Regions from separate parts of the Synechococcus sp. CBW1006 genome, predicted to be linked through region 2. Evidence: riboswitches for the same ligand, from Rfam matches in the RefSeq annotation. Region 2 holds a riboswitch; the other holds the start of a gene.

Region 1 (11,570 bases), 680 kb from region 2:
TCGGCACCGGGGCCGTATCGATCAGCTCAGCGGCCGTTGAGCTGGCCCAGCTGAAGGTCGGCCAGGCCCGAGGAGTGGACGACCTGGTCCCGCTCGACCAGGAGCAGGTGGCCGTGGTGGGGGCTGGACGCATGTCCCGGCTGCTGCTGCAGCATCTGGCGGCCAAGGGCTGTCGGGGTGTGGTGCTGCTGAACCGCACCGTGAGTCGGGCCGAAACCCTGGCGGCCGATTTCCCGGATCTGCCCGTGCAGTGCAGACCCCTGGTGGACCTGGATCACTGCCTCAGCACCTGCTCACTGGTGTTCACCAGCACCGCCGCTGATGACCCGATCATCGATGCGGAGCGACTGAAGCGGCTGAACCGCCGATCCAGCCTGATGCTGGTGGACATCGGTGTCCCCCGCAACATCGCCTCCGATGCCTGCGACCTGGCTGGTGTCGAGGCTTTTGATGTGGACGACCTCCAGGAAGTGGTGGCCCGCAACCAGGAGGCCCGTCGAGAGATCGCCGTCGAAGCCGAAGGCCTGCTGGAGGAGGAGGCAAGGCTGTTTCTGGAATGGTGGGATGGCCTCGAAGCCGTGCCCGTGGTGAACCGGCTGCGGATCCAGCTGGAGGACATCCGCGAGCAGGAACTTCAGAAAGCCCTGAGCCGCATGGGCCCGGATCTCTCGGCAAGGGAGCGCAAGGTGGTGGAGGCGCTCAGCAAGGGAATCATCAACAAGATCCTCCACACTCCCGTGACCAACCTGCGGGCCCCCCAGCCGCGTCAACAACGCCACACGGCGATGAAGGTGCTGCAGGATCTGTTCGAGCTGGTCGACGGCAGCAACGAGACCTGATCTGGTGATCTGGGACAGGCATCGAAGTGCTGCGGAGACTCGCCTGACAGCAGGTCACTCAAGTACGGTTGACCAAGACGACGAACATTGAGAGGCGCTGATTCATGAAGCGAGTTCTGGCAATTATTCTCGGCGGAGGAGCCGGAACTCGCCTGTACCCTCTCACCAAGATGCGGGCCAAGCCTGCTGTTCCTCTGGCTGGTAAATACCGTCTGATCGACATCCCGATCAGCAACTGCATCAACTCGGAGATCAACAAGATCTACGTGTTGACCCAGTTCAACAGTGCCTCGCTCAATCGTCACCTCACGATGAGCTACAACCTCTCGGCTGGCTTCGGGCAGGGTTTTGTCGAGGTGTTGGCTGCTCAGCAGACCCCAGACAGCCCCAGCTGGTTTGAGGGCACGGCCGATGCGGTGCGCAAATACCAGTGGCTGTTCCAGGAATGGGACGTGGATCACTACCTGATTCTGTCCGGTGACCAGCTCTACCGGATGGATTACAGCAAGTTTGTCCAGCACCACATTGATACCGGTGCCGATCTGTCTGTCGGGGCTCTGCCGGTCAATCCGGCAGACGCCGAAAGTTTCGGCCTGATGCGCACCAATTCAGCCGGGCAGATTCAGGAATTCCGCGAGAAGCCAAAGGGAGAGGCTCTTGAGGCGATGCGAGTGGACACCCGCAGCCTTGGGCTCTCCGAAGAGGAAGCCGCGAAACGGCCCCATCTGGCGTCGATGGGCATCTACGTGTTCAGCCGGGACACACTGTTTGATCTGCTGGCATCCCATCCCAAGTCCACGGATTTCGGCAAGGAGATCATTCCGGCTTCCCTGGAGCGGGGCGACAATCTGCAGAGTTTTCTATTTGATGACTACTGGGAAGACATCGGAACGATCGGTGCCTTCTACGAAGCCAACCTTGCGCTGACCGATCAACCTAATCCTGCCTTTTCGTTCTACGACGAAAAGTTTCCCATCTATACACGCCCTCGCTATCTACCCCCCAGCAAGCTTTGGGATGCTCAGGTCACGCAATCGATCATCGGGGAAGGGTCGATGCTGAAAGCCTGCAGCATTCACCACTGCGTCCTCGGGGTTCGTACCCGGGTGGAAAACGAGGTGGTTCTTCAGGACACCCTGGTGATGGGATCGGATTATTTTGAATCGAGTGAAGAACGGCTGGTGCTTCGGGAACGTGGCGGGCTGCCGATCGGTATCGGCAAGGGCACCACGATCAAGCGGGCAATCATCGACAAGAATGTGCGGATCGGCTCCAATGTGGCGATCGTGAATAAGGATCAAGTGGAGGAAGCCGATCGTCCTGAGCTCAATTTCTATATTCGCAATGGCATTGTGGTGGTTGTGAAGAACGGCACGATTCCCGATGGCATGGTGATCTGAACACCGTCCAGCCTGTATCGCTCTGCGGCTCAGGCGACCAGTCGCCCAAGCCAGGAATCGCTGACATCCCAGCCCAATCCTGTGACAAGCCTGACCATTGGCCCTGAGCCTGGCCACACTTGAGGTCTACGGTTTTTCGACCGGATCCTCAATTTCGAATTCATGAGTAAGGCGCATTTCGGCCTCATCGGTCTCGGCGTGATGGGAGAGAACCTGGTGCTCAACGCCGAGCGCAATGGCTTCTCCAGCGTCGTCTACAACCGCACCACCGCCAAGACCGACGAATTTCTGGCCGGCCGCGGTGCCGGCAAGGACATCGTGGGCGCCGCCACCCTCGAAGAGTTTGTGGAGGCCCTGGAGCGGCCGCGCCGCATCCTGATGATGGTCAAGGCGGGGGCACCGATCGACGCGATGATCGCCCAGCTTTCACCGCTGCTTGAGGAAGGCGACCTGCTGATTGATGGCGGGAATTCCCTCTACACCGACACAGAACGCCGGGTGGCGGAACTCGAGAGCAAGAGTTTCGGCTACATCGGCATGGGTGTGAGCGGTGGCGCCAAGGGCGCGCTTGAGGGTCCCAGCATGATGCCGGGGGGCACCCGCGCCGCCTACGACGCGATCGAGTCCCTGGTACGCAAGATGGCCGCCAAGGTTGAAGACGGCCCCTGTGTGACCTACATCGGGCCCGGCGGTGCCGGCCACTTCGTCAAGACCGTCCACAACGGCATTGAATACGGGATCGAGCAGATTCTGGCCGAGGCCTACGACCTGATGAAGCGGGTGGCCGGCCTCAATGGCGATGCCATGGCCGACGTGCTTGGCCAGTGGAACACCATGGAGGAGCTCGCTTCCTTCCTGGTCGAGATCACCGAAGTCTGCCTGCGCACCAAGGATCCCGAGAGCGGAGCCGATCTGGTGGAGTTCATCGTCGATGCGGCCGGCCAGAAGGGCACCGGCCTCTGGACGGTGGAGAGCGCCCTGCAGATGGGGGTGCCGGTTCCCACCATCTACGCGGCTCTCAATGCCCGTGTGCTGAGTTCCCTGAGGCCGGAGCGCCTGGCGGCCAAATCCGTGCTGGCGGCACCGGCACCCCACAGCTTTGATCTGGGCGAACCGGCCTCGGGGATGGAGCCCCTCAGGGATGCCTGCATCCTGGCCTGCATCGTGAGCTACGGCCAGGGCATGGCTCTGCTGCAGGCGGCCTCAACAATCCACGACTACCAGCTCGATTTCTCGGCCATCGGCCAGATCTGGAAGGGAGGCTGCATTATTCGGGCCCGCCTGCTCCAGCGGATTCAGGATGCCTATGCCACTGATCCAAACCTGCCCAACCTGATGCTCGATCCCTGGTTCGCCGACCAGGTGAACCGCCGCCTGCCGGGCCTGCGCCAGGTGGTGGCCGGCGCCGCCCTGGCGGGCATTCCGGTGCCCTGCCTGAGCAGCAGCCTCGACTACATCGACAGCTATCGCACCGGCCGCCTGCCCCAGAACCTGGTGCAGGCCATGCGCGACTGCTTCGGCTCCCATACCTACGAGCGCACGGATCGCCCGGGGAGTTTCCACACCGAGTGGCTCGATTGAAGACAAGCCAACCGACGGCAACACAGCCATCGGCAACACAACGGAACGCCACGCACCGGAGCTGGAGCTGCCTGCCATGACCACCTACCGCCTTGTCGTTACCTCCTCCGCTGACGACCTCGCCCGTCGTGTTGCCGAGACGATCGCCTCTCGCCTCGATCTGGCACTGGCCGAACGCGACCGCGCCCTGATCGCCCTGGCGGGTGGCGAAACACCTCGGGCGGCTTACACCCTGCTGGGACAGGAACACCTGCCCTGGGAGCGGGTGGATGTGCTGCTCGGCGATGAGCGGATGGTGCCCCCGGATGCTGCGGCCAGCAATGCGCGCATGCTGCGGGAAACCTTGTTGGAGAGTGGACCCGGTCACGGCGCCCGCTTCCACCCGGTTCCCACCGAGGTCGGCTCGGCTGAGGCCTGCGCCGAGGCCTACACCGCCCTGCTGGCTCAACTCAGCCCTGGTGCCATCCCCATCTTTGATGTGGTGCTGCTGGGCCTGGGCGATGACGGCCACACCGCCTCCCTGTTTCCTGGGACGGCAGCCTGCCTGGAGCGGGTCAAGCCGGTCACGATCGGCGAAGGCAAAGGGCTGCCGCGCCTCAGCCTTTCAGCCCCGGTGCTCTCGGCGGCACGGCAGGTGATCTTTCTGGTGAGCGGCGCCACTAAGGCGGAGGCCCTGCGGCGCTTGCTGGATCCCCAGGAATCCGTGGAACGCACCCCAGCCCGGCTGGTAAGTCCGGCCACTGAGGTGCTGATCCTGGCCGATGCCGCTGCCGCCGGCACGGCGACTGCCTGAGAGGCGCCAGGATTGGCTGAAGCCAGTTCTGGTTCCTTCGTCATGGCGTCTTCCAGCCCCTCCACCGAAAAGCCCGCGTCGCTCACCCTGGTGGCCGGCGATGGCTTCAGCGGCTGGCATGCCCTCAACGACACCGTGATGGGGGGCCAGAGCCGCGGCAGCACTCAGGCGGGCAGCGGTGGGCTGGTGTTCGATGGCGAGGTGATCGAAGCGGGCGGTGGCTTCATCAGCTGCCGCTCCCCCGTGTTCGGCCCGCCGCTCGATCTGTCGGCCTACGCGGCCTTTGAACTGGATCTCAGGGCCGATGGCCGCCGCTACAAGCTGGCGGTTGCCTGCGCCGATGGCCTGGGTGGCATGACGGAGCTGATCCCCGGTGGTCTGCGCTGGGTCGCGGAGTTCGCCACCCAACCCGCCGGTGAGCTCAGCCGGATCAGGATTGCCTTTGCTGATCTGCGGCCATCGGTACGGGCCAGACCCCTGGGGCTGCCCCTGCGCTTCGATCCCAGCCGGATCACGCGCCTGCAGCTGCTCCATTCCCGATTCGCCGATGATGGCGGCTCCAACAGTGGCTTCCGTGCCGGGCCGATCCACCTGGTGATTGAAGCGATCCGGGCCGTGGCCTGAGGCGATGGCCACCGATCTGTCCCAACTGGTGGCTGCCGCCGCCGACCTCTGCCGCAAGCCCCTGCGCCATGCCGTGCTGCTCGATCGCGAGGCTGATCAGGTAGCTGGTCCGCCGCACGACGACCTGGGCGACTGCTGCCTGCGCCTGGAGGCACGGGCGATCGATGGGGAACGTCGGCCAGACGATGACCTGGATCTGGAGCTCTACCGCAGTGGTGGAACCCTGAACCTCACTCTGGCCTGGCGCCACGACCCGGATCGACCGATGCTCTGGCATGGCAACCATCCGGTCTGGATGGATGGGGTCACCGGTCTGCGTTGTGAGAGGCCCGCCGACGGCGCAGGGCTTGAGGCCCTGGCCCGGCGGTTGCGAGCCCTGCTGGGCTCAAAGGCAGACCCTCAGGCTTGAACTCTCGGAGCTGAGCGCAAGGGTCAGACCGGATCGGTCACAGCCCCGAGGCTGCTGCTGCTGACCAGCCGGGCGTACTTGCCCAGCACACCCGTGCGGTAACGAGGTTCAGGCCTGACCCAGGCGGCACGGCGCCGCTGCAGTTCGGCCTCATCCACGTTGAGCTGCAGCAGCAGCTGCCTGGCATCCACGGTGATGCTGTCGCCCTCCTCCACCAGAGCGATCGTGCCTCCCACGGCGGCCTCTGGGGCGACGTGACCCACCACGAGGCCGTAGGAGCCACCGGAGAAGCGGCCGTCCGTGATCAGGGCCACCGATTCGCCCAGACCCTGACCGATGATCGCGGCGGTGGGGCTGAGCATCTCGCGCATGCCGGGACCGCCAACGGGGCCCTCGTAACGGACCACCACCACATCGCCGGGTTGAATCTGGCCATCGAGGATGGCGGCCAAGGCGGCTTCCTCACTTTCGTAGACCCGGGCCGGGCCAGTGATCACCGGGGTCTTCACTCCTGAGATCTTGGCCACCGCACCCTCCTGAGCCAGGTTTCCCTTGAGGATGGCCAGGTGTCCCTTCGCATAGAGAGGGTTGGAGAGGGGACGGATCACGTCCTGATCGGCGGGGGGCTGGCTGGGGACGTCGGCCAGCACCTCCCGCAGGGTCTTGCCTTCGATCGTGCGGCAATCGCCATGCAGCAGGCCGGCATCCAGCAGCAGCTTCATCACCTGGGGAATGCCTCCGGCCTGGTGCAGATTCACCGTGACGTAGCGGCCGCTGGGTTTGAGATCGCAGATCACCGGCACCCGCTGGCGGATCTGCTCGAAATCATCGATCGAGAGTTCCACGCCGGCTGTGCGGGCGATCGCCAGCAGGTGCAGCACTGAATTGGTGGAACCGCCCACCGCCATGATCACACTGATCGCATTCTCAAAGGCCTCGCGGGTGAGCAGGTCGCGCGGGCGGATGTTGTTGGCGATCGCCTCCACCAGCACCTCGGCTGATCGGGCCGCACTCTCGGCTTTCTCCGGATCTTCGGCCGCCATGGTGGAGCTGTAGGGAAGGCTCAGCCCCATCGCCTCAAAGGCGGAGCTCATCGTGTTTGCGGTGAACATGCCGCCGCAGCTTCCAGCACCCGGGCAGGCGTTCTTCTCGATCGCCACCAGTTCCTCCTCGGCGATGCGTCCGCCGGAGAACTGACCCACCGCCTCAAACGCACTCACCACGGTGAGATCGCAGGGGCCGAGCTTGCCGGGCTTGATGGTGCCGCCATACACAAAGATGGCCGGAATGTTCATGCGGGCCATGGCCAGCATGGCGCCTGGCATGTTCTTGTCGCAGCCACCGATCGCCAGCAGCCCGTCCATGCTCTGGGCGTTGCAGGCGGTTTCGATCGAATCGGCGATCACCTCCCGGCTGACCAGGGAATATTTCATCCCCTCGGTACCCATCGAGATGCCATCGCTCACCGTGATCGTGCCGAAGGTCTGGGGCATGGCCCCGGCGGCATGGGCAGCCTGCTCGGCGCAACGGGTGAGATCGTTCAGCCCCAGATTGCAGGGCGTGATCGTGCTGTAGCCGTTGGCGATGCCGATGATCGGTTTGTTGAAGTCGCCGTCTCCAAAACCAACGGCCCGCAACATGGCCCGGTTGGGTGAACGCTGGATGCCCTGGGTGATGGCAGCGGAGCGGAGCATGGCGGGCGAGCGGAACTGGCTGTGAGAGCAACCTACCGATCCGGCTCAGCTGTCTCCGTTGGAAGCCCGATTCACAGCACGATTACCGTTGGTGGTGAGGCTTTCGAGCTGTCGCCGCACATCTTCAATGGCCTGGTTGAGCTGCTGCACCTTGTCGTGCAACTGGGCCTCGCTGGGGCTGCCATCGGCTGGTCTGGAGGTCAGGCCCTCATCCGAAGATCCGCTGTCCCCGGCTCCAGCGCCCTGCAGGCGTGAGAGGCGCAGCAGTCGCTCCTGCCGCAGTCGCTGGCGGCGGCGATCCGCTTGATTGAGCAGCCACCAGCCCAGTCCTGCCGCCCCCAGTGCCGCACCGGCGAAGGCGCTGAGCACCAGACTGCTTCTGCCATAGCCAGGGTTGCCGCCTGCATCCGGACCCGAGGAACGGCGAGAGGTGGACATGGGCTCTTCCGGTACGGGAGCGACGAACCTGAGCCTAGGCAGCAGCCCCGAGACTGCCGAACAAGCGAAGGACAACGTCGCCGATTCCCGGTGAGAGCCTGCCGGCCGGATCCAGCTCAGCGTCGATGCAGGCGCAATAGACGGTGAGATCCGGGAAAGCTTCAGCGATGGCACTCAGACCGGGACGGGCCGCCAGGGTTGAGATCACCCGCAGCCGCTGGCCCTCCACGCCCCGCTGCTGCAGGCGCTGCAGCACGGCGATCAGGTCGCGCCCATCGCCGATTTCCGGGGCGTAGACCAGCACCCCCACCCGGGAAGCGATCACCGCGGGCAGGGCGTCGAGTGCCCAGAACAGATCGCCGGAGCCGGTGGGTTGCACCGCCACATGGGCCACCGTGGCGACGGGCAGCACGGTCTGGCCTCCCTGCCAGAGCCCCAGCCCGCCCCGCAGCATCGGCACCACCAGCACCGGCACCGAGGCATCCACCACCGTGCCTTCGGTCGAGGCCAGGTCGGTCTGGACGGTCACCCGCTGATGGGGCAACCAGTCGCGCAGGGCTTCGTAGGTGAGCCAGCGTCCCAGCTCGGCCATGCCGGTGGCAAAGAGGGCGGGCGGGGTCTGGGCATCGCGCAGCAACGTGAGCCAGTGGCCGATCAGGGGATGGGGTGGCACCACCACCCGCAGGGACATGCTCATGAACAGGAGGCCGTTGCCAGGGGTGCTCGCGCTGGCGAACCCCTTGGCATAACTTGAAGGGCCACCGTACCCGCGCCGTGATGCTCCGCCGTTGTCTGCGGTTCCTGGCCCGTTGTGGCGGCTGGATGCTCAGCAGGAAGGCCCCACTCGCTCTGCTGCTGAGCACGTCCGTGCTGCTCGCCGGACCCGCCTGGCTCGGCGGAGCCCTTCCAGCTGGGGCGATCACGGCGCCGGAGCTGCGCGGCCAACGGTCCGTCCAGGACCTGCAACCGGACATGCACGGCCGCGACCTGAAGCAGCAGGAATTTCTCAAGGCCGAGCTGCAGGGCTACGACCTCAGCGACACCGATCTGCGGGGTGCCGTGTTCAATTCCAGCAACCTGCGCGGCGCCAATCTGCAGGGGGCCGACCTGGGCGATGTGGTGGCCTACGCCAGTCGGTTTGATGGTGCCGATCTCCGGGACGCCCGGCTGCGCAACGCCATGCTGATGCAGAGCCGCTTCCGCGATGCCGAGATCAGCGGCGCCGATTTCAGCGATGCGGTGCTCGATCTGACCGAACAGAAGGCCCTCTGCAAGCGAGCCAGCGGCTCCAATCCAGTCACAGGCGTCAGCACAGCCGAAAGCCTGGGTTGCCGCTGAGCAAACCAAGCCGAGGCCAGTCGAGCTACGGCCAACCAGACCGAAGCCGACCAAGCCCAGGTGAGACGAATCCCTTGATGCGTTGGATTGCCATGGCGACCGCTGCAAAGCCCGCTGCTTGTCTGACCGCATAGATTCGAGCTCCGGTTTCGGAGGGGAACAGCCTCCGGAGGTAACGGGGAAAGTCCGGTGAAAATCCGGCGCTGTCCCGCAGCTGTGATGGCTCCAGTCCTGGAGCCCAGCCAGAACGCCCACCGGTTGCTCTCTAGATCCCGGCGCGGACCGGACCCCTGCATGTCTTTCCCTGGTTCCCAGGAGGGCTCCGGCCCCCTCTGGCTTCGCACGCCACAGTCCCCGGAATCTGTTGCCCCAGTCCGACGTCTTCGCTCCAGTCTCCTGCCGCTCTGTGGCCTGCCGATCCTTCTGCTGGCTGGTCTGTTGCTGTCGGGGCCGGCACAGGCGCACCATGCCATGGAGCTGATGGGGCTGAAGCCCACGCCGATCCATGGACTGATCAGCGGCCTGGCCCATCCGCTTCTGGGTCCCGACCATCTGCTCTTCCTGCTGGCCCTGTCGCTGGTGGGGCTGCAGCAGCGTGCCACCTGGATGGTGGCCCTGCTGGCCACCGGTCTGGGTGGCAGTGCTCTGGGGCTGGCCTTGCCCAACCTGCCCGGAGCCGAAGCAGCCGTGGCGTTCACCCTCACCCTGGTGGGCCTGGTTCTGCTCGACAGGCTGCCCCGATGGGTTCTGGTGCCTGCCTTTGCCTTGCATGGCTACGTGCTGAGTGATGCCGTTCTGGGTTGGACGGCCGGTCCGACCGGCAGCTATCTGATCGGCCTGATGCTCAGTCAGATGGCTCTGCTGCTGGTGTCGCTCTGGGCGATGCGCCGTGCCGCTGCCAGCCTCACCCCGACCCGCCAGCGCCTGATTGCGGCCGGGCTGATCGGCTGCGGTGGCGCCTGGGCCTGGTCGAGCCTGGTGGGCTGAACCCAACCATGGCCCCCTTGAATTCCCGCCTTCCAGTCACGGTGGTGACCGGCTTTCTTGGCGCCGGCAAGACCACCCTGCTGCGCCATCTGCTTCTGAACAGCGGTCAGCGTCTCGCCGTTCTCGTTAACGAATTCGGTGATGTGGGCATCGATGGATCGCTGCTGCGCGATTGCGGCTTCTGCCCGGAAGAGGAAGCCGAAGGCCGGTTGGTGGAACTGACCAACGGCTGCCTCTGCTGCACCGTGCAGGACGACTTCCTGCCCACCATGACGCGGCTGCTGGAGCGCTCGGACCAGCTCGACGGCATCGTCGTCGAAACCAGTGGCCTCGCCCTGCCGGCTCCGTTGGTGGATGCCTTCCGCTGGCCTGAGATCCGCACCCGCACGCGGGTCCATGCCGTGGTCACCGTGGTGGATGGTGAAGCGCTGGCGGCTGGCCATGTGGTGGCGGATCCGGCTGTGCTGGAGGCGCAACGCCTGGCGGATCCGAGCCTGGATCACGCCACGGCGATCGAGGACCTGTTCGAAGACCAGCTCGAGGCGGCGGATCTGGTGCTGATCAGCCGAGCCGATCGCATCAGCCCAGACGATCTCGATCGCCTGCGCCAGCAGCTCCATCCACACCTGCGCAGCGCCACGGCCGTTCTGCCGATGCAGCGGGGTGACATCAGCCCGGAGCTGGTGCTGCAGCTCCGCCGGCCAGACGAGGCTGACGCTCATCAGCACGGCGAGCACCTCGACGACGACCACGACCACCATCCCGACGACCACGATCAACACCACGACCACGCCCACGTGGCGATGGGATCGGCGGTGTTGCGCCTGGCCGGCGACTGGTCGCGTCAGCAGGTGGAGCCAGCCATCGCTGAGCTGATCCAGCGCCAGGGGCTGATCCGGCTCAAGGGTTGGTTGTGGCATCAGGGCCGTCCACGCCCCCTGCAGATTCAGGCCGTGGGTCCGCGTCTGGAGTGCTGGTACGAAACCGCCCCCTCCAGCCAGCTGGCCGGCGAGCCTGGGCTTGAACTGGTGGCCCTGGGGCTGGGTCTCGACGCGGAGGCCTGCAAGGTCTGCCTGCTCGATGCACTCGACTCTGCCCCTGCACCTTGACGGTGATTCAGTCGAGGGGGATATCACCTCGGGCGCAGAGTCCATCCCAGCAGAGGGAAGCATCGGCGCTCCAGGTGCTCTCCACCTCGCGCCAGCCTCCAGCGGCCTGGTCCTGGCGCATGCGCACGCTGCCGGATCCGTCGTGCTGGAAGTCGTAGCGGCGCTCACCCACCTGCAGCTGCCAGCGCTCACCGATGCTCATCACCGTCATCGCGCAGGGTTGCCAGGGCCCATCGGCCAGGCGGCAATCAAGACTCACGATCGGAGAGCTGGAGCTTGGTTCCGGATCGGAGCCGCCAGGATCCGACTGGGCCGGCAGTGCAGCGATCGGTCCAAGCAACAGCGCCAGCATCACCAC
Region 2 (11,570 bases):
TCCGCCGGGTGCTGCTGGTGTCGCTGTTCAACTGGGCGGTGATTTTCGGGCTGTTCTTCTGGAGCGAGCAGCGACTGGGGGATCTGGCCCTGTCCCGCACCATGGCGGTACAAGGACTGGTGCTGGCCCATCTGGTGTATCTGGTGAGCATCAGCCAGTTGCGCACCGCTCTGATTTCCCTGCCGCGGCTGGGCTGGCGTGCTTTCACCCGGGCACCGGCGGTACTGCTGGGCATCAGTGGCACGGTGGCGGTGCAGTGGATCTTCAGCCAGACGGCGGAGATGAACCGCTTCTTCGGCACAGCACCCCTCAACCTGGAGCAGCTGGGAGTGTGCGCCCTGCCGATGGTGCTGATGCTGCCGGTGGCCTGGCTGGGAGAGCGGCTCGATCCCACCGATGGCAGGTGAGCGCCAACTCCCGCTCGGCCAATGGCGGGGGGTGCATGGACACATCACTGGGCCTGCGCACCGCCCACCTCTGCCGCCGCGTTTCAGCCTGGCCGATAGGGAAACAGGCGCTGGTTGCGGTTGGCGATCGCCCTGGCCCTGAGGAGATCCCTGGCCTGATCAGCGGAGAGGGGCTGCGCAAGTGGCGGCCCAGCGATCCTGGGACCATCGACCTTCGGACCGTGGTGGGAAGCATGTGATCTGCAACACAATATCCATCAATTCTAGTTGATCTAAGGTTGGCGCGAGCCCTGTGCCCTGAGGCGGGCTGCTGCAGCCATGAACATCGGCATCAACGGCTTCGGCCGCATCGGCCGCCTGGTGTTCCGCGCCCTCTGGGGGCGGCCCGGCATCGAGCTGGTGCACGTCAACGACAGCGGCGGCGATGCCCACACCGCCGCCCACCTGCTCGCCTTCGATTCCGTGCACGGCCGCTGGCAGCAGACGGTGCAGGGCAACACCTCGGGGTTCCTCGTGGGCGGCCGGGAGGTGCGTTACACCCAGGAGAAGGACCCCACCGCCGTTCCCTGGCGCGAAGCAGGCGTGGAGATGGTGCTGGAGTGCAGCGGCAAGATCAAGACACCGGAGACGCTGCAGCCCTATTTCGACCAGGTGGGCCTCAGACGCGTGGTGGTGGCCTGTCCCGTCAAAGGCGAAATCGCTGGTGCCGAAGCGCTCAACATCGTCTTCGGCATCAACCAGCACCTCTACGACCCCACACGCCACCGGCTGATCACCGCCGCCTCCTGCACAACCAACTGCCTGGCGCCGGTGGTGAAGGTGGTGCACGAGCGCTTCGGCATCCGCCACGGCTCGATCACCACCCTGCACGATGTGACCAACACCCAGGTGGTGATAGACGGTTTCAACAGCGATCTGCGCCGCGCCCGATCCTGTCTCCAGAACCTGATCCCCACCAGCACCGGCTCGGCCCGGGCGATCGGCCTGATCTTTCCCGACCTCCAGGGCCGCCTCAACGGCCACGCCATCCGGGTGCCTTTGCTCAATGCCTCGATCACCGACGCTGTGTTCGAGCTGGAGCGCATCGCCACGGCTGAGGAGGTGAACGGCGCCTTTGAGGCCGCCGCCAACGGTCCCCTGCAGGGCATCCTCGGCTACGAGAGCCGGCCGCTGGTGTCCAGCGATTTCCTCAATGACAGCCGCAGTTCGATCGTGGATGCTCTCTCCACCCTGGTGGTGAACGGCACCCAGCTGAAGGTATACGCCTGGTACGACAACGAGTGGGGTTACAGCTGCCGCATGGCCGATCTTGCCTGCCACGTGATTGCCCGGGAGGCAGGCTGATGCGCAACCTCACCGCCCTGCAGCAGTACGGCATCGTGACGGCCAACTACTGGGCCTTCACCCTCACCGACGGTGCCCTCCGCATGCTCGTGGTGTTCCACTTCCACCAGCTGGGTTACACCACCCTGGAGATCGCCTTTCTGTTTCTGTTCTACGAATTCTTCGGCATCGTCACCAACCTCTACGGCGGCTGGCTGGGGGCCCGCTTCGGGCTGCGGCTCACCCTCTGGGCGGGCACGTTGCTGCAGGTGGGTGCCCTGCTGATGCTGATCCCGGTGGCCGACAGCTGGCCCCGCTGGTGGAGCGTGGCCTACGTGATGGTGGCCCAGGCGATCAGTGGCATCGCCAAGGACCTCAACAAGATGAGCGCCAAGAGCGCCATCAAGACGGTGGTGCCCGAGACCCCCGACGACCACAGCCGCGGCGAGACCCAGTTGTTCCAGTGGGTGGCGATCCTCACCGGCTCCAAGAACGCCCTCAAGGGGGTGGGCTTCTTCCTGGGCGGGGTGTTGCTCACCAGCATCGGTTTCAACGCCGCCGTGGGCGCCATGGCTGCCGCTCTGTTCCTGGCCTTTCTGATGACGCTGGTGCTGCCCGGAGACATCGGCCGCATGAAGGAGAAACCCGCCTTCACCGAGCTGTTCTCGAAATCCACAGGCATCAACATGCTCTCGCTGGCGCGCTTCTTCCTGTTCGGTGCCCGGGATGTGTGGTTCGTGGTGGCCCTGCCGGTGTTCCTGCAGGCCGCCCTGGGCTGGCAATACTGGGAGGTGGGCGGCTTCATGGGCCTGTGGGTGATCGGCTACGGGATCGTGCAGGGATTGGTGCCGGCCCTGCGCCGCAGCTGGGGAAAGAGCGCGCCACCCGGTGTGTCTGCGGTGCAGTTCTGGAGTGCGGTGCTCACCGCCATCCCGGGCCTGATCGCCATCAGCCTCTGGCGGCAACTGGGCAATCCCGGCATCGCCGTGGTGGTGGGACTGGCGGCATTCGGGGTGGTGTTCGCCATGAATTCCTCGATCCACAGCTACATGATTCTGGCCTACACCGAAGCCGAAGATGTGAGCCTGAATGTGGGCTTCTATTACATGGCCAATGCCGCCGGCCGCCTCGTGGGCACCCTGCTCTCGGGCGCTCTTTTCCTGGTCGGCGGGCTGCAGGCCTGCCTGTGGGCTTCGTGCCTGCTGGTGGCGCTGGCCTTCCTCTCCGGCACGCGTCTGCCCGCACCACCACGTCAGCTGCAGCCGGCATGAACCCGGACCAGGAGCTGTTTGCATCCGCTGTGAGGCATCTTCGCCGGTTTTCCTGTCCACTGCTGGAAGCCCTTACCCAGGGCTTCCGCATGCGCTTCTCCATCCCTGATACGGCCGCGACGATCGCCGATCGAATTGTGCAGAAGCGCCACCATGACTGGATCGAGGCGTTTTTCGCGTCGCACCGATACGTGTGCTCAGCCATTCGGCCCAGCCCAGTCGGGCTGCTGGGCCCCGCACCTGCTGCGTGATGGCCGGCATCTGAGGATCGCCTGGCCTGGCACATCCGTGGCATCACTGCCCTGGCGATCGGCTTGGTGGTGGTGGGTGCCCTGATCCGGCTGGGTGGGGTGCTCTGAACTCGCTCGATCCCCACAACAAAGCCCGCAGCCGTGATAGTTTTCAGATCAGCTGTTTTTCAGTCTCTCGCCTGCGGGGGATCTCCTTCTTTCCGGCTCCCTCCTTGGCCTGCCCAGTCGTTCTGGCGGGTGCGTGCGGATACGGGGGACCGGCCCTGCGGACACCTGCCTTGGCCCTGTCAGAAGAGCCAGGCCCCGCCCAGCGGCCAGTCGTGCCGTCTCCTGCACGGCCGTGATGCAGCGCTGGGCCAGGCGTTTGGCATCGTCCTGGCCCTGGGCGCGCAGCAGGTAACCCTCCAGCGCCTCCGGGGTTTCGATCAGTGCCAGCAGGCCAGCGGGGCGTGCAGAGAGGGAGCCATCCGCAAGCAGGCGGCTCACCAGGCCGTGGGTGGTCCCACAGCTGCTCCCCTGCGGAGCCGGCTGCCAACAGATCCTGGCGAAGCACTCCCAGCAGCGATTGCTTGAGGGCATCGAGCTGGCCCGGCCGCAGCCGGCGGCTGTTGGGCAGGCCCACGGTGGTGCGGGGACCGCCCCTCGGTTTCACAGGGACATTGAACGCGGCGCCACGGCCGCCAACGGAGATCGAGCTCAACCCGCCCCTGGTGAAAGCGAAAGCTCATGGCGATCCGCGGCTGTTCTCGCGGGTGGTGCCGGAGCAGGTTTCAGGTTGCCCTGCTGATGCAGCAGTCCGCAAATCCATGCACCCAGCGCGTAGAACCGTTGGCTCTGCAGACTCCAGAGAAGGAGGGGTCCGCCTCAGAAGCAGCGTTGCGCTGTCTGGGTGGCAAAAGGTACGGGAACAGGTACTCCAGCAACCCCCCACAGCCGCAGAGAAGGCGTACTTTGAACTTGAGGGGAGGCCCGGTAGCCAACCCGACCCTCACCCTCCAACAGAGTCCGGCCAGGGATCACCCGAGCCGGTGTGCACAAAGGAGGTGCGCCAACGATGCGACACACAACAGGTGAACGTGATGGCGCGGCGCGAACGCCATCCCGTAACCGCAGAGAGCCATACGCCAGTTCTGATTCCCGCGTGATGAACCCCCGGGCTGCATAACCCGAGCCGGGATCACAGCCGAGAAGGTCAAGCCCCGAGCATCTCTTCTCCCAGACGTGATCTCCTTCCCTTCCCTGCCAGGCCCCAGACAGGACATGCATGAACCACAGACACCCGATCGGCCGTTCCTGGTGTGAGGACGTGACCGCCACAACCGGTGCTAAGGCGCCCCCCACGGGGCGCCTTCCTGTTGGGCATGGGGTCCTCACGCTTCAGCGGAGCGACAGGGCAAGTCCATGGCTCAGCGTTGCAGCCTGGAGCCCCCACAGTCCTGCCAGCTGCAGAGCAGACGAGCCAGTTCATCCTTCATGGCACTGAGCTCGGAGATCCGCTGGTCAATCGACGCCATCCTGGTCGCAATGCTGTCTTTCAGGACAGAGCAGTTGCAGACACCAGCTCGCCGGACCTCCAGGATCTTCGCCAGCTCGGGAATCGATACATCCATCGCTCGCAGCGCCCGAATGATCGTCAGCTCAGCGAGATTCTCCTGATCAAACAACCTGTATCCCGCTGCGGATCGAGCCTTGGGCTGGAGCAGTCCCTCGTCGCAGTAGTAGCGGATCGTCTTGACGGAGAGGCCTGTTCGCCTGGCCACCTCGCCGATGCGCAGGCCCGGCATGGGCACCGATGACAGCGATCCCCGCAAGGGCACAACCTGAACCCTCCAGTCCATGGAAGCTGCTCAAGCGTAGGCACCGGCAAGCGACAGCAGCCCTGTCAGCAACTGTCCATTGATCACGGATTACTGGAGACTTTCGCTAGGCTGCCGGTCCAGCAGGCGCTCTGCGCTCATCACCCGTCCCATGTCGCACCGTTTCAGTCCGTGGGGCGTGCAGGCGGCCGCCGCGATCGGAGCCAACCTCCTGTTCTCCGCCGCCGCTCTGGCCGCTCCAGCCGCAGGTTCGGGCGGCGTCCCGGCGATGTACGCCACTCAGGCAGAAGCGGAGAAAGCCGCCAAGCTGCACTTCAACTGCACGGGCGCCCACAGGATGGGCAACCAGTGGATGCCCTGTGCCGAGCACGGTGATGGCCAGGGCTCCGGGCCCTCCCACTGAGGATGAGCACTTCCATGGCCCAATGTGGGGACAAGCCCAAGCGGATCGCCTTCGGGGTAGCGCCCCTGGGCATCATCTCGATCGGCATCGTGCCGATGGGGGTGGTGAGCATCGGCGTGGTGCCGATGGGCGTCATCAGCATTGGCGTGGTGGGGATGGGTGTGCTGAACGCCTGTGTGGTGGGAATGGGCGTGCTGGTGGCGGGAGTGAATGTGATGGGGGTCTGGTGGGCAGGCCTGGAAGGCATGGGCCCGCAGCGCCTGGGGGCTCCTGCCGGTGCCCTGCATCAGCACCACCACGGCTCCGATAGCCAGTTGCCGGCCAACCTGTTGGCTTACCCCACCCGAGAGGAGGCCCTGGAGCAAGCCCGCAAACTCGGCTGCAGCAGCGTCCATGCCATGGGCTCCCTCTGGATGCCCTGCTCCCAGCACCCGCAGTAGGGGAAGTCCTCGGTGACCGTCAGCCGATTGAGGATGGAAGGCAACGGCCTGAGATCAATGGCGCGAACCACCTGGCCATGGGCCTGGCTGGCCGGGGTCGCCCTGGCCCTGGTGCCGATGTCTGTCTGGGCCCATGCCGATGCACACCCCGGTGGTGGTTTCGTGGCCGGCTTGCTTCACCCCATCTCGGGCCTCGATCACGTGGTGGCGATGGTGGCCGTGGGCCTCTGGGGTGCGGTGCTCGGCCCACCGGCCCTGTGGGTGCTGCCGGTGGCCTTCCCGATGGTGATGGCCCTAGGGGGCTGCTCGGTCTACTGGGCATTCCGATTCCGGGGGTGGAGATCGGCATCGCCGTCTCGGGTCTGGTGATGGGGCTGATGGTGCTTTTCGAGCTCCGACCGCCCCTGTGGCTGGCGGCGCTGATCGTTTCCGCCTTCGCGGTGTTTCACGGCCATGCCCATGGCGAGGAACTGCCGGCCGGCAGCAACGCCCTGCTCTACAGCCTGGCCTTTGTGATCGCCACGGGGCTGCTGCATCTGCTCGGGATCCTGCTGGGAGAAACGCGCCGCTGGCCCGGTGGTCGGCGCTTTGTGCAAGGGGCCGGTGGGGTGGTGGCGCTGGTGGGGCTGTGGTTCCTGGAGCAGGCCCTCACGTGATCGCGCTCCTCGCCCATCTCACCCCCACCGGCTTCGGGCCCTGGGGTGATGGCATGGCGCGGCTGCTTCTGGAGCCCACCGAGCTGCTGCTGGTGATCGCCCTGGTGCTGCTGGGCGTGCAGGCCCGCCAGCCCTGCAGCGATCGCCTGCCCTTGCTGCTGCCGCTGGCCTGGCTGCTGGGGGGCCTGATCGGCCTGCGCCTGCCATCGCCCCTGCTGCTGGCCGTCGTCTGCACAGGCCTGTTGGCGGCCCTGGGTTTGCTGGTGGCCCTCGGTCTGCGGCTGCGGCAGGCGCAGCTGCTGCCCCTCGCTGCTGGCCTGGCGGGGCTGTTCGCCCTGGTCGCGGGATCGGCCCTGGCCGGTCATTCAGGAGCGCTGGCGGCCCTGCTGGGGGAGACCGTGGCGATCGCGGTGTTGAGCCTGCTGCTTGCGCAGGCTCTGGCACCGCCGCATCCGCGCTGGCTGGCGATCGGCCTGCGGGTGGGCGGCAGCTGGATCACCGCCGCCTCGTTGCTGATGTTCGGTTGGCTGGTCCGCCACCCACAGTGATGCCTCTGCAGCCAGCCGGACCCACAATGGAGATCACGGTTCCAGTGGGTCACTCCCTGGAGGCAACGAGGAAAGTCCGGTGGGGCGCAGGGTTCTCCTGAGCCGAGTCCGGCGCTGTCCCGCAGCTGTGATGGGGGCCATGGCCCTCTCAGCCAGAACGCTCGCCGTGTTGAGCCCCTTCTTCGCCGGCGCGGACCGGATTCCATCATGACCCTTTCTGCTTCTGCCCGATCTCTGGCCCTGTTTGGCGCGGCCTCAGCACTGGCATTGCTGCTGGATCAGCCCGCCCAGGCCCATGGCATCGCCCACGGCGGCATCGCCGCCGGCTTCCTGCACCCGATCAGCGGTGTCGATCACCTGCTGCTGCTGGTCGGCGTCGGGGCCGCCGCCTCCTGCATTTCTGCGCAGCTGCTGCTCTGGGCTCTGGCTGGGGCGATCGGCGGTGGTGTGTTTGGAGCGATGGGCGGCACCCTGCCGGCCCAGGAATTCCTCGCAGCTCTGGCGATTACGGCGGTGGCCGTGCTGGTGCTGCGCAGTCTCCGCTCGCAGCAGAGCCCCCAGCTGGGGGCCTGCGCCGCCCTGGTGGCCGCAGCGGTGGCGGTACACGCCATGCTGCACGGCCTGGAAGCTCCGGCCGACGGCTCCGCCCTGCTCTGGTGGCTGGGGGCCTTCAGTGGCTCAGTGCTGGTGAGCGGCGGCAGCTTCCTGGCGCTGCGGCGTCTGCCCTTGGCCTGGACCCGTGGCGTGTGCGTGCTGCTGGCTGTCTGCGGCGGGGTGGCAGCCCTGGGGCCGATCGGCTTGCTGATGCGCTGATCGGAAAGGCGGGTTGGTTCACCAGCTGGAGGGGGACGAGGATCACCATCCCCTGGATCCCCCTTCCCTGGCTGCGCTCTCCTCGCCCCTGAAGATCCGCCCCTATGCGGCGGCCGACTGGCCTGGGGTGTGGGCCCTGCTGGAGCCGGTGTTCCGCGCTGGTGAAACCTTCCCCCACGACCCAGGCATCACAGAAGAAGAGGCCCAGGTGGCGTGGGTCGGGCAGAGCAAGGCGGTGATGGTGGCGGTGGATGTGGCCGGGGCCGTGCTGGGCACGTACTACCTCCGGCCCAACTCCCTGCGCCTCGGCGCCCATGTCGCCAACGCGGGCTACGTGGTGTCGGTGCACTGCCGCCGCCAGGGAATCGGCAGCCGCCTCTGCCAGCACTCCCTGCAGCTGGCTCGGCGGCTGGGGTTCCGGGCGATGCAGTTCAACCTGGTGGTGAGCACCAACAGCGCCGGCATCCGTTGCTGGCGGCGCAACGGCTTTCAGCTGGTGGGAACCCTGCCAGGGGCGTTTCGCCACAAGCAGTTGGGTTACGTCGATGCCTTGGTGATGTTCCAGGGGCTGGTCGAGGGGCCGAAGCCATGAAGGTGGTGCCTCTGCGGCACCCATTCATCTGATGGGTCTCCGAAGCCGTCAGGCCCAGCTCGGCGCCGAGGGCCGCATCGGTAGGCGCGGGGCCTGGATCCAGGGCCAGGCGCAGCAGCACCACCAGATCCTGCGGACGCAGCACAAGCTGGGGATTGGAGGGTGAGCGGGCCAAGGCCTCAGGGGCTATGTGGCATTCGCAAATAGCGAATCAAGCGCCCCCAGGCCCGCTGGGCTTCCTCGCTGTCTCAGGCTTCCGAAGCCGCCGGCGGCAACAGCCGCTCGATTGCCTCCGGGGGCACCCCTACCTGCTGGGCGATCAGCAGCACCAGTTGCTCCAGCCGATCGAGTCGTTGCTCGAAGACCTGCAGCTCTGCGGAAGCTGCCTTGGTCCCCGGCTTGCCCGCACCGGCACCGCTCTTGCTGCCCTTGGCGGCCTTGACGGGGAGGGCGCTGCGCAGGGGCGGTCCATCGGGGTGACTGAGCAGGGATTCCACCTGTTTCGACACCGGGCCCCTGCTGAGGCCCTTGATACCCCGCTGTTTGCACAACTCCCAGAGCACCTTGATCGAGAGACGCTCCAGCTCCTCCCGACTGGCAGGGGCGTCCCCTTCCAGCACCGGTGGTGGCTGGCTGGTGGCCTGGGGTGTGTCGCCCAGCTCCTGCTGCAGCCCGCGGTAGAGGCGGGCGTCAGACTGGGCCAGGTCCCGCAACGTGGCCCGCAGGGTGTCAGTGAGTTGTCCCATCAGCCTTGGCCTCCCGGACCTGCTGGACCGCTGCGCTGTCCACGATCTCCACCTTGGCGAGTGGGGTCGGCTCCGGCTGATTCACGGGGCCGTTGTGGCCATTGCCTCCAAGGCTCGGTGGGGGTAGATCCTTGGTCTTCTCGATGAACTCCTGGCGCTTCTGATCCAGTTGCACCACCCGCTCCTTGGTGTGGGTCCAGCGGTTGATGAAGCGGATCACCGCCTGCACCAGGCCACCGAGAAAGGAACCGCCTTGAAAGTTCTTGCGGCCGAGCTTGTAGCGGCCGAATTCATTGACGATGTCATCACCCGCATCTTCCAGATCTCCGGCAATCGCCGTGACGATTTCCAGCATCTGATAGATGTCGCTGCGCACGGAAGCTTCCCGGGCAGCGAGATCCAGCAAGTTCTGCCTGAGCGTGGCGGTTTCATCGCGCGCCTTGATCGAGCGGCTTCTGTACTGCCCGCGGCTGATCATCAAGCTCTTATAGGAGTTGCGCAGCTCGAGGTAGACGCTGTTGAGATCCTCCCGGCTCAGGGGCTCGGGATCAGGCGGAAAATCAGAGGTGGGGGGTAGGGAAACCATACGGCTGGCCAGTCAGGGTCAATCCTGCCTCCTGCGGCACCCAGCCCCAAAGCGAATCAGGCTGCAGAACTATGCGCATGCTGCATAATCCTGGCGTGAGGGCTTGGCAGTCCTGGGTTCTTGGGCCGGAGGCTATGGGCTGCGCCTTCCCGGAAGGTTCACAGACCCACACACCGACAACGCCAGCGCGCCCCCCGTTTCGCTGCCGCCCTGGTCGCTCCCCATGCTGTACGCCTCTGGCATCCCTTCTGTGGGACAGGGTCTCGGCCGAACCCGCGGATGGTCTTGATGACGGATGTGCGCACCTCTACTGCTTCTTCGCAGGAGAAATGATCCAAATCTCGAGAGGCGGTTGAGGCTTGAGTCGTTCTTTCGCGGAGACCTTCCGTCCCATGGCCCAGATCGACCTGCTCCTGGCCGCTGAACTGGTGGTTGTCCTGCTGCTGCTGGCCACCCTCGACCGTCCGCAGCGCAAAACCTCGTTGCCTGAGTCGCCGCTGGATGCTCCACCGCAGACGGGATGGACGCCGGAGAACGACCTCCACGCCCAGCGCATCCTGCGGCTGGAGCGCCGTCGCGGTGTGCCTCGAGCACCCCTGTCCTGAGAGTGCGGAGCGATGGGGCTACTTAGGATCGACGGATTAACGATCGTTCGTCAGGCAGGGCCGTGATGTTCGGAAGTCAGGACCAGAAGGACGAGTTCGACTACTGGTACGGCCAGGTTCACCTCAGGAACCTCCCGCTGATTGGTGCCCAGAACCATGTACCCACCCAGGAGTTGCGGCACGAATGCACCAACTATGACGAGCTGAGGTGACTCAAGTCGGTTCAGGATCTCGATGAGCTGGAGCGCTGCCGTGTCATCACGATCATCAAGTATCAGTGCACCGCCAAGGTTCTGCAGCGGCGCACGGGCCTGCTGAGGGAATACGCCCGCCTCTGCGAAGACAATGCTCTCGATCAGAAGAAAGAACGCTCGCGTCTTGGTGCGCTCCTGCACAGGCTCAAGCAGGCCCTGCAGGGCAAGCAGGTTGAGGTCGATCGACTCAGCAATCGCATCAAGGTGCTGGAGGCGGAGGCCGTGGCCCTGCGCTCCGAGCAGCAGCAATCCAAAGCGGAGCTGCAGTTGCAGAAAGAGCTGGATGATCTTCGGCGTGCCTATGGGGCTGAGGTGGAGCGCCGCAAGCAACTGGCCAAGAACGACCAGAGCCTCGGCGGCCGTGTCGCCCACTCCAACCGCTATCGACGCGAGCGCGACGAGCTGCAAGAAGCCCTCAGAATCGAACGTCAGACCAGCCAGGCCCTGCGCCGAGAGCTGGAGCAGCTGCGGGGCGGTGAGCAGCTGGGCCTGGACCTCGTTGAGTGAGCACCATGGCCCGCAAGTCTTCCCCACGGCAGAAGCAACCGACGCTGGCCGACCTCAGGCGGCAGGTGTTTGCCCTGGCAACAGTCACCAGCACCAAGGAGCTCAAGCGAGCCAATGAGGATCTGCGCCATCTCGATTTCCGCTTCAAGGCCAGCTGGTCCTCAGCCCTGACGGTGTTGCAGCAGGCCGCTGCGGCCTATCCCGACTGGGACACCAATCCACCCGAGGAGTACAGGGAGTTGTTCACCGAGATTGATCAGGCGGCTGCGGCCTACAGCGCCTCGATTGATCAGGGGCTCAAGCTGAGTGCCCAGCTGCGGCATGCCGCCGACGATCTCGAGGCCCTCTCCG

The links. A riboswitch is a leader RNA that binds a small molecule or an ion and turns the genes downstream of it on or off. The one in region 2 is predicted to bind cobalamin.
Region 1: linked by a shared signal. The riboswitch ahead of H8F26_RS15440 (HupE/UreJ family protein) and the one ahead of H8F26_RS11975 (HupE/UreJ family protein) in region 2 are both predicted to bind cobalamin.

The regions. Positions count from the first base shown of each region.
Region 1 is NZ_CP060396.1:3,155,166-3,166,735, forward strand. Features, by position in the region: gene H8F26_RS15390 (glutamyl-tRNA reductase) at 1-839, shown strand, start outside; gene H8F26_RS15395 (glucose-1-phosphate adenylyltransferase) at 944-2,239, shown strand; gene gndA (NADP-dependent phosphogluconate dehydrogenase) at 2,402-3,820, shown strand; gene pgl (6-phosphogluconolactonase) at 3,897-4,613, shown strand; gene H8F26_RS15410 (CIA30 family protein) at 4,656-5,237, shown strand; gene H8F26_RS15415 (hypothetical protein) at 5,242-5,646, shown strand; gene ilvD (dihydroxy-acid dehydratase) at 5,670-7,340, opposite strand; gene H8F26_RS15425 (hypothetical protein) at 7,386-7,778, opposite strand; gene upp (uracil phosphoribosyltransferase) at 7,813-8,475, opposite strand; gene H8F26_RS15435 (pentapeptide repeat-containing protein) at 8,601-9,116, shown strand; cobalamin riboswitch at 9,244-9,390, shown strand; gene H8F26_RS15440 (HupE/UreJ family protein) at 9,555-10,103, shown strand; gene cobW (cobalamin biosynthesis protein CobW) at 10,112-11,212, shown strand; gene H8F26_RS15450 (hypothetical protein) at 11,220-11,570, opposite strand, start outside.
Region 2 is NZ_CP060396.1:2,473,848-2,485,417, reverse strand. Features, by position in the region: gene H8F26_RS12020 (HAD-IC family P-type ATPase) at 1-407, shown strand, start outside; gene H8F26_RS12015 (hypothetical protein) at 443-646, shown strand; gene H8F26_RS12010 (ArsJ-associated glyceraldehyde-3-phosphate dehydrogenase) at 726-1,751, shown strand; gene arsJ (organoarsenical effux MFS transporter ArsJ) at 1,751-3,001, shown strand; gene H8F26_RS12000 (MerR family transcriptional regulator) at 4,659-5,090, opposite strand; gene H8F26_RS11995 (DUF3721 domain-containing protein) at 5,221-5,472, shown strand; gene H8F26_RS11990 (hypothetical protein) at 5,487-5,912, shown strand; partial or broken gene H8F26_RS20175 (HupE/UreJ family protein) at 5,946-6,568, shown strand; gene H8F26_RS11980 (phosphoglycerate kinase) at 6,565-7,116, shown strand; cobalamin riboswitch at 7,136-7,300, shown strand; gene H8F26_RS11975 (HupE/UreJ family protein) at 7,324-7,929, shown strand; gene H8F26_RS11970 (GNAT family N-acetyltransferase) at 7,943-8,521, shown strand; gene H8F26_RS19915 (hypothetical protein) at 8,553-8,687, shown strand; gene H8F26_RS11965 (hypothetical protein) at 8,770-9,267, opposite strand; gene H8F26_RS11960 (hypothetical protein) at 9,251-9,853, opposite strand; gene H8F26_RS11955 (hypothetical protein) at 10,213-10,458, shown strand; gene H8F26_RS11950 (hypothetical protein) at 10,509-10,961, opposite strand; gene H8F26_RS11945 (hypothetical protein) at 10,935-11,219, shown strand; gene H8F26_RS11940 (hypothetical protein) at 11,216-11,570, shown strand, end outside.